DNA from 2 places in the Inediibacterium massiliense genome. Region 1 is predicted to be linked to the other one. Evidence: riboswitches for the same ligand, from Rfam matches in the RefSeq annotation. Region 1 holds a riboswitch; the other holds the start of a gene.
What was found. A riboswitch is a leader RNA that binds a small molecule or an ion and turns the genes downstream of it on or off. The one in region 1 is predicted to bind S-adenosylmethionine.
Positions count from the first base shown of each region.

Region 2: another riboswitch for S-adenosylmethionine. It lies ahead of metF (methylenetetrahydrofolate reductase [NAD(P)H]); the one in region 1 lies ahead of BN2409_RS07190 (Na+/H+ antiporter NhaC family protein).

Region 1 covers NZ_LN876586.1:718,040-723,606, forward strand. The annotation lists gene BN2409_RS07170 (putative manganese-dependent inorganic diphosphatase) at 1-357, opposite strand, end outside; gene sdaAA (L-serine ammonia-lyase, iron-sulfur-dependent, subunit alpha) at 597-1,472, opposite strand; gene sdaAB (L-serine ammonia-lyase, iron-sulfur-dependent subunit beta) at 1,475-2,155, opposite strand; gene trmB (tRNA (guanosine(46)-N7)-methyltransferase TrmB) at 2,470-3,120, shown strand; SAM riboswitch class I at 3,181-3,282, shown strand; gene BN2409_RS07190 (Na+/H+ antiporter NhaC family protein) at 3,348-4,667, shown strand; gene BN2409_RS07195 (M3 family oligoendopeptidase) at 4,710-5,567, shown strand, end outside.
Region 2 covers NZ_LN876587.1:1,256,248-1,261,814, forward strand. The annotation lists gene BN2409_RS14595 (vitamin B12 dependent-methionine synthase activation domain-containing protein) at 1-145, opposite strand, end outside; gene metF (methylenetetrahydrofolate reductase [NAD(P)H]) at 161-1,054, opposite strand; SAM riboswitch class I at 1,159-1,260, opposite strand; gene BN2409_RS14605 (Rpn family recombination-promoting nuclease/putative transposase) at 1,389-2,216, opposite strand; gene BN2409_RS17360 (hypothetical protein) at 2,367-2,579, opposite strand; one part of gene BN2409_RS16995 (IS3 family transposase) at 2,709-2,970, shown strand; one part of gene BN2409_RS16995 (IS3 family transposase) at 2,970-3,856, shown strand; gene BN2409_RS14620 (hypothetical protein) at 3,834-4,271, opposite strand; gene BN2409_RS14625 (hypothetical protein) at 4,604-4,915, opposite strand; gene BN2409_RS14630 (helix-turn-helix domain-containing protein) at 4,931-5,567, opposite strand, start outside.

The sequences.
Region 1 (5,567 bases):
CATAGCAATATCTTTCATTGTAAGGAGCCCTTTTAGAAATCTATTTTCATCTACAATTGGAATGGTTTTGAGCTGATTAGATTCCATATGATGATAAGCATGAAGAATAGAATGATGTTGTTGGATAGGAGATACTTGTGTATATTCTAAATCTTTTACCTGTATTTTTACATTTTCAAGAAAATCTGGATGATTTACATTAAATTTATCAAGTACATATAAAGATTCTTTTTGTATTGTACCTAAAACTTTTGGAACAGTGGACTCACCCATTTGATTCTTTAAATAAGAATAAGCAATAGCTGAACATACGGAGTCCGTATCAGGATTTTGATGACCAAATATGAGTGTTTTCATAATGCACCTCTTTCTAGTTCTTTAAAAAATTATATCAATGAATAAATTGTAGATGATTTTAAAAATAGTTTGATGACTGAAGTGAATTCATCAAAATATCTATATTGTATCATTGTATGTAGTAGGTTTCAACATTTTGAGTGAAATAGAATATTGTAAAATGAATAGAAAGAAAAGAAAGCGTTCACAAAAAAATAAAACCGATAGGTTATTTTGAACCTATCGGTTAGAAACTTGAATTATTCGCCAAATACTTGTCTTTGAAGCTCTTTTCCTGTAGGAGTAGCGGCTACTCCTCCAAGGGCAGTTTCACGTAATGCACATGGAAGACTTTTTCCTACTTCGTACATGGCAGATACTACATCATCAAAAGGAATATAGCTTTTCACACCACTTAAAACCATATCAGCAGTCGTAAGAGCAGAAACAGTTCCAGATGCATTTCTCTTTGCACAAGGAATTTCAACGAGTCCTGCTACAGGATCACAAACAAGTCCCAAAATATTTTTAATCACAATAGCAGCTGCATCTAAAGATTCTGATACTGTTCCTCCCATCATTTCTACTACGGCTGCAGAAGCCATAGCAGCAGCTGAGCCACATTCTGCTTGGCAACCTCCCTCAGCACCTGATACAGTAGCATTTTTTGCAATAATCATGCCGATTCCTGTAGCAGTTAAAAGACCTTTTACCATATCATCTTCAGATAGATTTAATTTTTCACCAGCAGACAAAATAGTTGCAGGGACAATTCCACAAGATCCAGCTGTAGGAGCAGCTACAATTCTACCCATAGCAGCATTGACTTCTGAACAAGAAATAGCTCTAGCCATTGCTTTTACCATAAAATCTCCTGTTAAAGTTTTTTTATTTTGGACATATTTATTAAGTTTGAAAGCGTTTCCTCCAATGAGCCCACTATGAGATTTTACTTCTTTATTTAAAGCTTCTTCAGCAGAAGCTTTCATTACTTTAAAAGAATTTCTCATTTTTTCAAAAACATCTTTTTCAGTTAAACTACTATCTTCAGCTTCTGATTTTAAAGTATATTTCCAAATGGTTAAATTTTCTTGTTGACAGACTTCTATCAATTCTTTTCCAGAGTTTACAAACATATCTATTCTCCTTCCACCATAGGATTGATAATTTTTACATCATCAATCAAAGATATGGATTTTATTTCTTCGATGACTTCATCGGATAATAAACCATCAGTTTCTATGACCATAGTAGCTTCTACACCTTTTTTCTTTTGATAAACTTTCATATTGGCAATATTAATATTTCTTTCAAATAATACTTTTGTAATTTGCCATATGACTCCAGGAACATCTTGATGTTTTGTAATAATGGTTGGATTATTTCCTGTAAATTCTACAGAAGTTCCATTGATATCAAAAATAAGAATGTTTCCTCCTCCAATAGAAGAGCCTGTAATCTCTGAAGTAGAACCATCTTTTTTGATAATGATAAATTTTACAGTATTGGGGTGAACATCTCCTAAATCTGTTTCTATGAATTCAAAAGAAATACCTTGTTCTTTTGCTAATTCAAAAGAATTTCGAAGCCTTTCATCCCAAGGGTCTAAAAGTAAGATTCCTGCTACTAATGCTTTATCAGTTCCGTGTCCTTTATATGTTTTTGCAAAAGATCCATGAAGTAAAAATTTTACTTTTTCAATATTCCCTCCAGAAATAATTCGAGAAGTTTTGGCAAGCCTTGCAGCACCAGCAGTATGAGAACTAGATGGTCCAACCATAATAGGTCCCATAATATCAAAGATACTGTAATTTTTCATTATTCTCACTCCTTAGTATGAGTATAAGATTAAGATTTTAATAAAAATTTTGAAAATTTGTTGAAAAATTTAAATTGAGTTCTATGTAAATCGTATATATAAATAGATACCCTGTTTCATAATATTCAATGTATTTATATTTAATTTTATTATAGCATACTCCTATTTTTTGTATATTATTTTCAATTATGTATACATTACAAAATAATATAAAATACCCATAAAAATAAAAAAAATTTTCAAAGTATGATAAAATATTCATAAACTATTTTAAGTTACTAAATATGATGGATCAATTCAAGAAGGAGAATAATATGAGAAGAAGAAAGAAAAAAGGAGCAGATGAGAAACTACTTAGTTATACTACTTATGTGATACAAGATCCTTGTTTATATAAAGGAAAATGGAATGAAGAATTTCAAAATGAAAATCCTATTTATTTAGAATTAGGGATGGGAAGAGGAAAGTTCTTGACTACTTTGGCTTTGAAACATCCAAATATAAATTTTATAGGAATGGAAATGAAAGAAGAAGTTTTGTTAAAAGCTGTGGAAAAAGCATATGAATTAGATCTTAAAAACATTCTTTTTATATGGGGAGATGTAAAAAAAATAGAGGAGTATTTTGATAAAAACGAAGTACAAAGATTATTTATTAACTTTTGTGATCCTTGGCCTAAAAAGAGATGGGCTAAAAGAAGATTAACTCATCATAATTTCTTAAAGATGTATAAAAATATATTAGAAGAAACAGGCGAAGTTCATTTTAAAACAGATAATGAAAAACTATTTGAGTTTTCACTAAATGAGTTTAGTAATGAGGGACTGTATTTAAAAAATATATCATTAGATTTAAAAGAAAGTGATATAGAGAATGTTACAACAGAATACGAAGATAAATTTATGAATCAAGGTCTTAAGATTTATAGATGTGAAGGAAAAATAGTAAATAATAACAATATCTAAATTCTATTGACTTTATTATAAAACTTTCATATAATACTTACAGTATAAAAATTAAATAGTATCTTATCCAGAGAGGTGGAGGGACTGGCCCTATGAAACCCAGCAACCTAGAATTTAATTCTGTGGTGCTAATTCCATCAGGTATTACCTGACAGATAAGAATGGAAGATAACTTCTTGCATTATCTGCAAGAGGTTTTTTATTTATTAAAATTAGGAGGAATAATAATGAATAAAAATCAAAAAAAAGGAAATCCATGGGCTTTGATTCCACTAGGTGTATTCCTAGTAATGTATCTAGCAACATCTATTGTTGTAGGGGATTTTTATAAAATGCCTGTGAGTGTGGCCTTTTTGGGAGCAAGTATTGTAGCTGTTGCAATGAATAGAAAGACTAGCATTCATGAAAAAGTAGAAGTATTTTGTAAAGGAGCAGGAAATACAAATATTATTTTAATGTGTATCATTTTTATTTTAGCAGGAGGATTTGCTCAAGTAGCAAAAGAGATGGGAGCAGTAGATTCAACTGTAAATTTAGGTCTTAGTATATTGCCGGGAAATATATTAATCGCAGGAGTTTTTGTAATAGGATGTTTTATTTCATTATCTGTAGGGACTTCAGTAGGAACTATTGTAGCACTTGCTCCTATGGCTGTTGGAATTGCACAAAAGACTGGAATTCCTATGGGACTTGCATTAGGAGCAGTTGTTAGTGGAGCTATGTTTGGAGATAATCTTTCTATGATTTCTGATACAACAATTGCTGCTGCAAGAACACAAGGATGTCAAATGAGAGATAAATTTAAGATGAATTTTGCGATTGTTATACCTGCTGCAATGGTCACAGCAATTTTATTTGCATCTAAAAATGTAGGAAATATGGTATTAGATGGAAATTATGAATATAGTTTATTAAAGGTATTGACTTATTTAACAGTTTTAATAGGAGCTTTATTAGGAGTTAATGTAATGATTGTTTTAGTAGGCGGAACATTATTTGCAGGAGTAGTTGGTATATACACGCATGCCTTTGATATATGGGGATTTGTGCAAGCTATAGGAAAAGGGATTATGGGTATGTCAGAGATTGTGATCATATCTATTTTAATTGGAGGTATGGTAGAAGTTATTAAATATAATGGTGGAATAGATTTCCTACTTGAATTTATTACAAGTAGAATCAAGGGAAAAAAAGGAGCAGAGTTTGGAATCGCTCTTTTAGTAGGAATTGTAGATGTTTGTACTGCTAATAATACCATTGCTATTGTAATGGCAGGACCTATTGCAAAGGATATTGCAGATCGATATGATATTGATCCTAAGAGATCAGCGAGCTTACTAGATACCTTCTCCTGCTTTTGCCAAGGAATGATTCCTTATGGAGCTCAACTTTTAGTTGCAGCTAGTGTAGCAGGAATATCATCTATATCTATTATGAAATATTTATATTATCCTTATTTAATGGGGATTTGTGTAATACTTGCAATTGTATTTGGAATTCCAAGACCTAAAGAAGCTTCTATAAAAGATTTAAGTTTTGAAAAATAGCCCCAATCTAAGATTGGGGTTTTGTACTAGGAAGGTGAAAAAATGAAATTTAGTGGATTTGAGTATGAAAGACCAGATATAAAAAATTATGAAGAAAAATTTAATCATCTACTACAAAAATTTTGTGATGGACAAAGTTTTGAGGAAGAGGATCAATTATTACAGGAGATCAATTTATTAAGAAATGAATTTGAAAGTATGAAAACTATTGTTTATATTCGTCACTGTATAGATACGAAGGATTCTTTTTATAAAGAGGAACAAAATTTTTTTGATCAATATACTCCTATTTATGAAAATTTAATTTCACAGTATTATAAAGCTTTGACAAAATCCAAATATAAAAATGATTTAGAAAAGAAATGGGGAAGTCAGCTTTTTAAAATTGCTCACATGAAAAAGAATGTAGTATCTTTTCTGATTTTAAAAGATTTAAATATTGAAAATAATCTCATGAGTGAGTATACAACTCTATTGTCTTCAGCAAAAATATATTTTCAAGGAAAATATCATACTCTTCCTCAAATGAGATTATTTCAAATGGATATAGATAGAAATATAAGAAAGAAAGCTGTAGATAAAAAATATGATTTTTTTATGAAAAATGAAAAGCACTTTGATGAAATCTATGATGAATTGGTAAAAGTAAGAGATCAAATGGCTAAAAAAATAGGATATAAAAATTTTGTACAATTAGGATATGATCGTATGATTAGAATAGATTATAATCAAGAGATGATTAAAAATTTAAGGGAGAATATTAAAAAATATATTGTTCCTTTAAGCTTAAAATTAAGAGAAGAACAAAGAAAAAAATTAAATTTAAATGAACTTTATTATTATGATGAACTCATTTATTTCAAAAAAGGAAATGCAAAATTAGAATTAAATCCAAATGAA
Region 2 (5,567 bases), on a different contig from region 1:
TATCAAAAACTTTTATTACATATTTACATTGTACACATTGTTTTGTTTCCTCTATACATGTATCAATCAATCTATCTAAATTTTCATCTATATTTTGATGCCTATATCCTAAATACCGTAGTACTTCATCTTTATGAATATACAATTTCGTTCATCTCCCTTACACTGCATGCTTTTTATTGAGAGCATATATAATAGAGCTAATGTTTGATACAATTCTTTTTGCTACTTCCGGATTATTCATAGTATAAATATGTATGCCATCTACTCCTGAAGATAATAAATCTATAATTTGATCTGTAGCATAGGCAATACCTGCATCCTTTAATGCTTCAGGATTGTTTTCATATTTGTCTATAACTTTTAAAAACTTTTTAGGAATATACGCACCACACAAAGATATAATACGACGAATCTGATTTTTATTAATCACTGGCATAATCCCAGCTTGTATAGGAATATCGATATTTCTTTTTATAGTTTTTTCTTTAAATTCGTAGAAAAAATGATTATCTAAAAACAATTGAGAAATAAGAAAATCCACTCCAGCATCTACTTTTTTACCTAGATTGAACAAATCTTTTTCTTTTGTTGTATCCATATGTCCTTCTGGATAGCAAGCTCCTCCTATGCAAAATTTTTGATTGATCTTGATATGTTTTATCAAATCAGAAGCATATTTAAAATCTAGTTCTTCTGACAATTTAAATTCAGGATCTTGTGGCAAATCTCCTCTTAGAGCCAATACATTTTCAATATTATTTTCATTTAATTCTTCTAATATATTATTAATTTCTTTTTTATTAGATGTAATACCAGTAAGATGTGCCAAAGCTTCTATATCATATGTATTTTTGATCATAGATGCAATTTCAACAGTTTTTTTACTTGTACTTCCCCCTGCTCCATAAGTCACACTAATATAATCAGGTCGTAGAGGTGCCAAAGCATCAATTGTATTATAGATGGTTTGAATCGAAGCCGATGGTTTTGGTGGAAATATTTCAAACGAAATAACTGGTTTTTTCTTTGTAAAAATATCTTTTATGTACATAAAAACTCCTCCTCATAATAAAATTAAATTTATAAACAAAAAAACCTCTTCTAAGATGAAGAGGTCTTTACCTAATATCGCTCTATGAGCATAATATACACCTTTTCTCATCTTTCAGAACAACGTTCTGCAGGATTTAGCACCTAGCATAATGCTGGTTGCTGAAGCTTCAATGGGCCCGTTCCCTCCACTTCTCTTGATAAGAGTATTCAATTGATATTTTATTTTAAATTTATTGAATATGATTATATATAAGTTTTGTAAATCTGTCAATATAATTTTTAGATAAAACAACTTAAGATCTACCTAATGCTTATAAATACATATAACTATTTTAATTTTTTAGTTTTAATATTTCTTCTTTTGTTAAGCCAGTTTTAATTGATATAGTATCTATATCCAAAACATCTAATAAATTTTTTGCTATTTCTATTGCTTTTATATATTCTCCTTCTTGCCTTGCTGTATCTAGTTCTTCCTGTTTATCTATAAATGCTTTTAGATTATTTTCATACAAGCTTCTTTCATCTTCATCTAGATACATTACATCTAATACTTCTATAGCTTTTTTAATACTTGAATCTTGTTCTAATTCTTTAGGAATTTTATTTTTACTATATTCATAAGCATGATTTAAAAATGTAACCCATCTATCTAATCCTGTTTTTAAATCTTTTAATTCTTTATCAAATTTTTTGAGTTCAATAAAGTGTAATTCTAGTAAATCTGAAAATTCTTTTCCTGTTCGTAGGTTTAAAAGCTTATACATATTATGATATTCTTTTCCCTCTAAGTAATCAAAATCTAATATATTGATTCCTATTGTTTTATTGAGCGCTCCATATCTTCCTTTTTCTAACAATTGGTCTGTATATACCTTTGCCCAATAATACAATGCTCTTTTATCATAAAAGCTTTGAGGAGCTACTTGAATTTCTATATCATACCACTTTCCTTTTTCATCTACAGCTTTGATATCTAATATAGACATTTTTCCATTAATATAATTAGATACATTGTATGGATTTTTTATAGTTATATCCTCAATTTGTTCATCTATCAATATTGAATTGATAAATGAAATCAATAGATCTTTATTTTCTTCACTACCAAATAATTTTTTAAATGCCAAATCTACTTTAGGATTGATTCTACACATCATAATCACTCTCCTATAGATACTTTTCTTATATTAAGAATACCACAAAAGAGGCTTTTTTATAATACATAAAAAGCCTCTCAAATTAATGTTTGTATATTCTCTGAATCTCTATGGTAGATATAGTAAGTATATGGATAATGGGAAGTTGTATTAACATGTTAAATCTATCATTTTTACTATTCTATCTGAAGGTAAGGATATTCCATCAACTAAAAATACCATTGGGTTATCATTCAGAACAACATTATCAAACTGGCGAAACATAATAAAATTTAAAATTTTTAAAATAAAATACTCAATTCTACTTTTTGTACACTTAAAATCATATCCTCCCTCAAAGGTACTATCATCAATTTCATTCAAATTAACATATGTTTTAATAATATATGGTTTACTATTCTGTTCCCAACAATGAGTGTCCTGCTATACTAAAGTTGTAACACCTAACGCTAGTTTGATGTTATAATTCAAACATAGAAAAGGAGTTGCAAAATGGCGAATAAAAAATATGACCCAGAATTACAAAAGAAAGTATTACGTCTTTATCTTGAAGAAGGTCGGACTGTAAAAAGCTTAACTGAAGAATATAATTTAGGGAATGGTACATTGAGATATTGGTTAAACAAGCACCGTGAAGAATGCAAGACAAATACTGATTTAAAAGAAGAAACAGATTCTTATATTGAAATTCAAAAGCTGCGTAAACAGCTGGAAGAACTTGAAAAGGAGAATCGTTTTCTAAAAAAGGCGGCTGCATTCTTCGCGAAAGAAATCGATTAAAAATTTATGAATTCATAAAAAAATACTGCAATGAATTCGGTTTACGATGGCTATTATCCAAATTTAAATTATCCCCTAATGCCTATTACAATTATCTTAAAAAGAGAAAACAAAAATATTTTAAACACAAAGCTCAATTAAAAGAATTAATTGAGACAATTTATCATAGTAAAAATGGTACTGTAGGTTATCGCATGATAGCAGATTTACTTAAATTAAGTAATGTATCATGCAGTTATCCCACGATTTATAAGTATAGGAAAGAGCTAAATTTAAAAGCTATAATTATGAAAAAGAAACAAAAATATATAAAAGGAAGTATTCATAAAACTTTTAAAAATCTCTTAAATCAAGATGTTACTGCTTCCAAGCGAAATGAAAAGTGGTGTACTGATTTTACCTATCTTACATTAAGCAATGGTCAGAAACGTTATAATTGTAGCATCATAGATCTGTATGACAGAAGTGTAGTTGCAACGTTGAACAGTAAATGGATTGATTCAAATTTAGCTATAGATACGTTGAAAATAGCATTAAAAAATAACCTAATCAAAAATAATTTAATTTTGCATAGTGATCAAGGAGCGCAGTTTGCTTCAAAAGAATTCGTAAAATTCTGTGAATCTAAGGGTGTCACACAAAGCATGAGCAAAGCTGGTTGTCCTTATGATAATGCAGTTATGGAACGATTTTATAATACATTTAAAAATGAACTTATTAAACAATATCGTTTTGATACTGATCAGCTTCTCAATGAAGCTGTTAATGACTATGTTTATGAATGGTATAATTTTTCAAGACCACATTCGCATAATCAAGGAAGGACACCCTTCGAAGCTAGGTATGGAAATCAAAACTAGCACATAATGTTACAATTTTACTTGACCAGAACAGAGCAATCTTTGGTTTTCTCACAATTTCTGATATTTTTTTAATTATCTCAGGACATCTATTTAAATGTTGTACATTTATGTTAAGATGTATTCTATCATTATAAAGAAAACCATTAATACAATGATCACCATTGATTCTGCTTCTTAATAGTGAATTTTCATTACAATCTACTGGAATATCATTATGAGTAATTATCAAGTTTCCTTCACACTCGCTAAGTTTAATGTCAAACTTTTGTAAATAAGACTTAATACAATTTTTCTCTCTAAAAATATCTACTAAATTCAAAAATCCTTTTTTGTAAGAAAGCTTGTCTTTTATTGCAGCTAAATGATAAAAATATATCCCCTCAAATCTTGAAATAATTAAATCATAATCCAACTTAATATTTACAGTGTCTAAATAAGAATAAAAATCTAAAATATCAAACTAATAAAAAAATTAGTTCGTTCTTCTTGCTCTATTGTCCGGTATTGAAATACAATAAATTTTTCAATTAACGTTTTTTCTAGATCAATTATTGTTTCTAACGCAGTTTGTTTATCAAAGCAATCCAAATACATGTTTCCTCAACTCCAATTAGTTTTTGAAATACACACTTTATAGATTCATACATATACTCCACTTTGAAAATAATCTTAGTTCATATCTAAAATGTATTTCATATAAGATGAATTTAATTCAAGTTGCTTTAAATATTCATTACTAAATGTCTATCTATTTCTTTCAATTTTATTTGCCAATTCTCTAAACTGATCATTTATATTTTTGACAGTTTCCTCTCCTATGTCTCTAAAATTGACGCCATTATACTCAATAATATTTTCAAGGAATGCATCAATTAATTCAATATTTTTATCATGATAATACGTAGATAAGCCAGCCACAATTGCTGTTACAATTCCACCATATTCAATAAAGTCGGAATTAACAATGCCACCCAATGCAAATCTCTCAGTACCTGGTCCTATAAGCCGTCTAACTCTTTGCTCAATTTGAATTGCATATTGATGTAAATTCACCATATCAACTCTCCTCTCTTACGCTAATAAAATTAAAAAACAAACAATTATAATCAAAAGCATTGGAATAGTTCTTAGAAACACGCCTTTAATAATAGTTTTAAATTCTACTTCTGTATTCGAAAAATCTTTTCCAATAATAAAGTGAAACATTGTAATAAATATTACAAATAAAATAAGATACGGTAAATCAATTGCTAAAATTGTTTGCATTGCTAAAAGCGGATTGTAAAAATCAATTTTGACGTTTTCAATCAATTGAATATTAAAAACTATCATTGCTATAGCTGTAATTATCAAAGTCAATATTTCTCCAATACGCCCATAGAATGATTGTAATTTTCCATACATTTCAGTTTTAATTTCCTCAATGTCATCTTTTGAATTTTTTCTATCTTGTTCAATACTTAATTTAATTTGTTCCATTTCCTTTTTTATAAGATTTATTTTTTCTATAGATTTCTTAGCACTTAGAGCATCTTGATATGACAAAGCCTTAATATCATCTTCAGGAAATTCTTCTACTTCATTAGATTCAATATAATCTTTAGCAATACTGGTAATAATATATGTTTTTGTTCTTCCATTATTTTTAATTAACAAAAACTTTTTATCTGCAAGTTTTTTAATATGATATGAAATTGAAGCTCTAGTA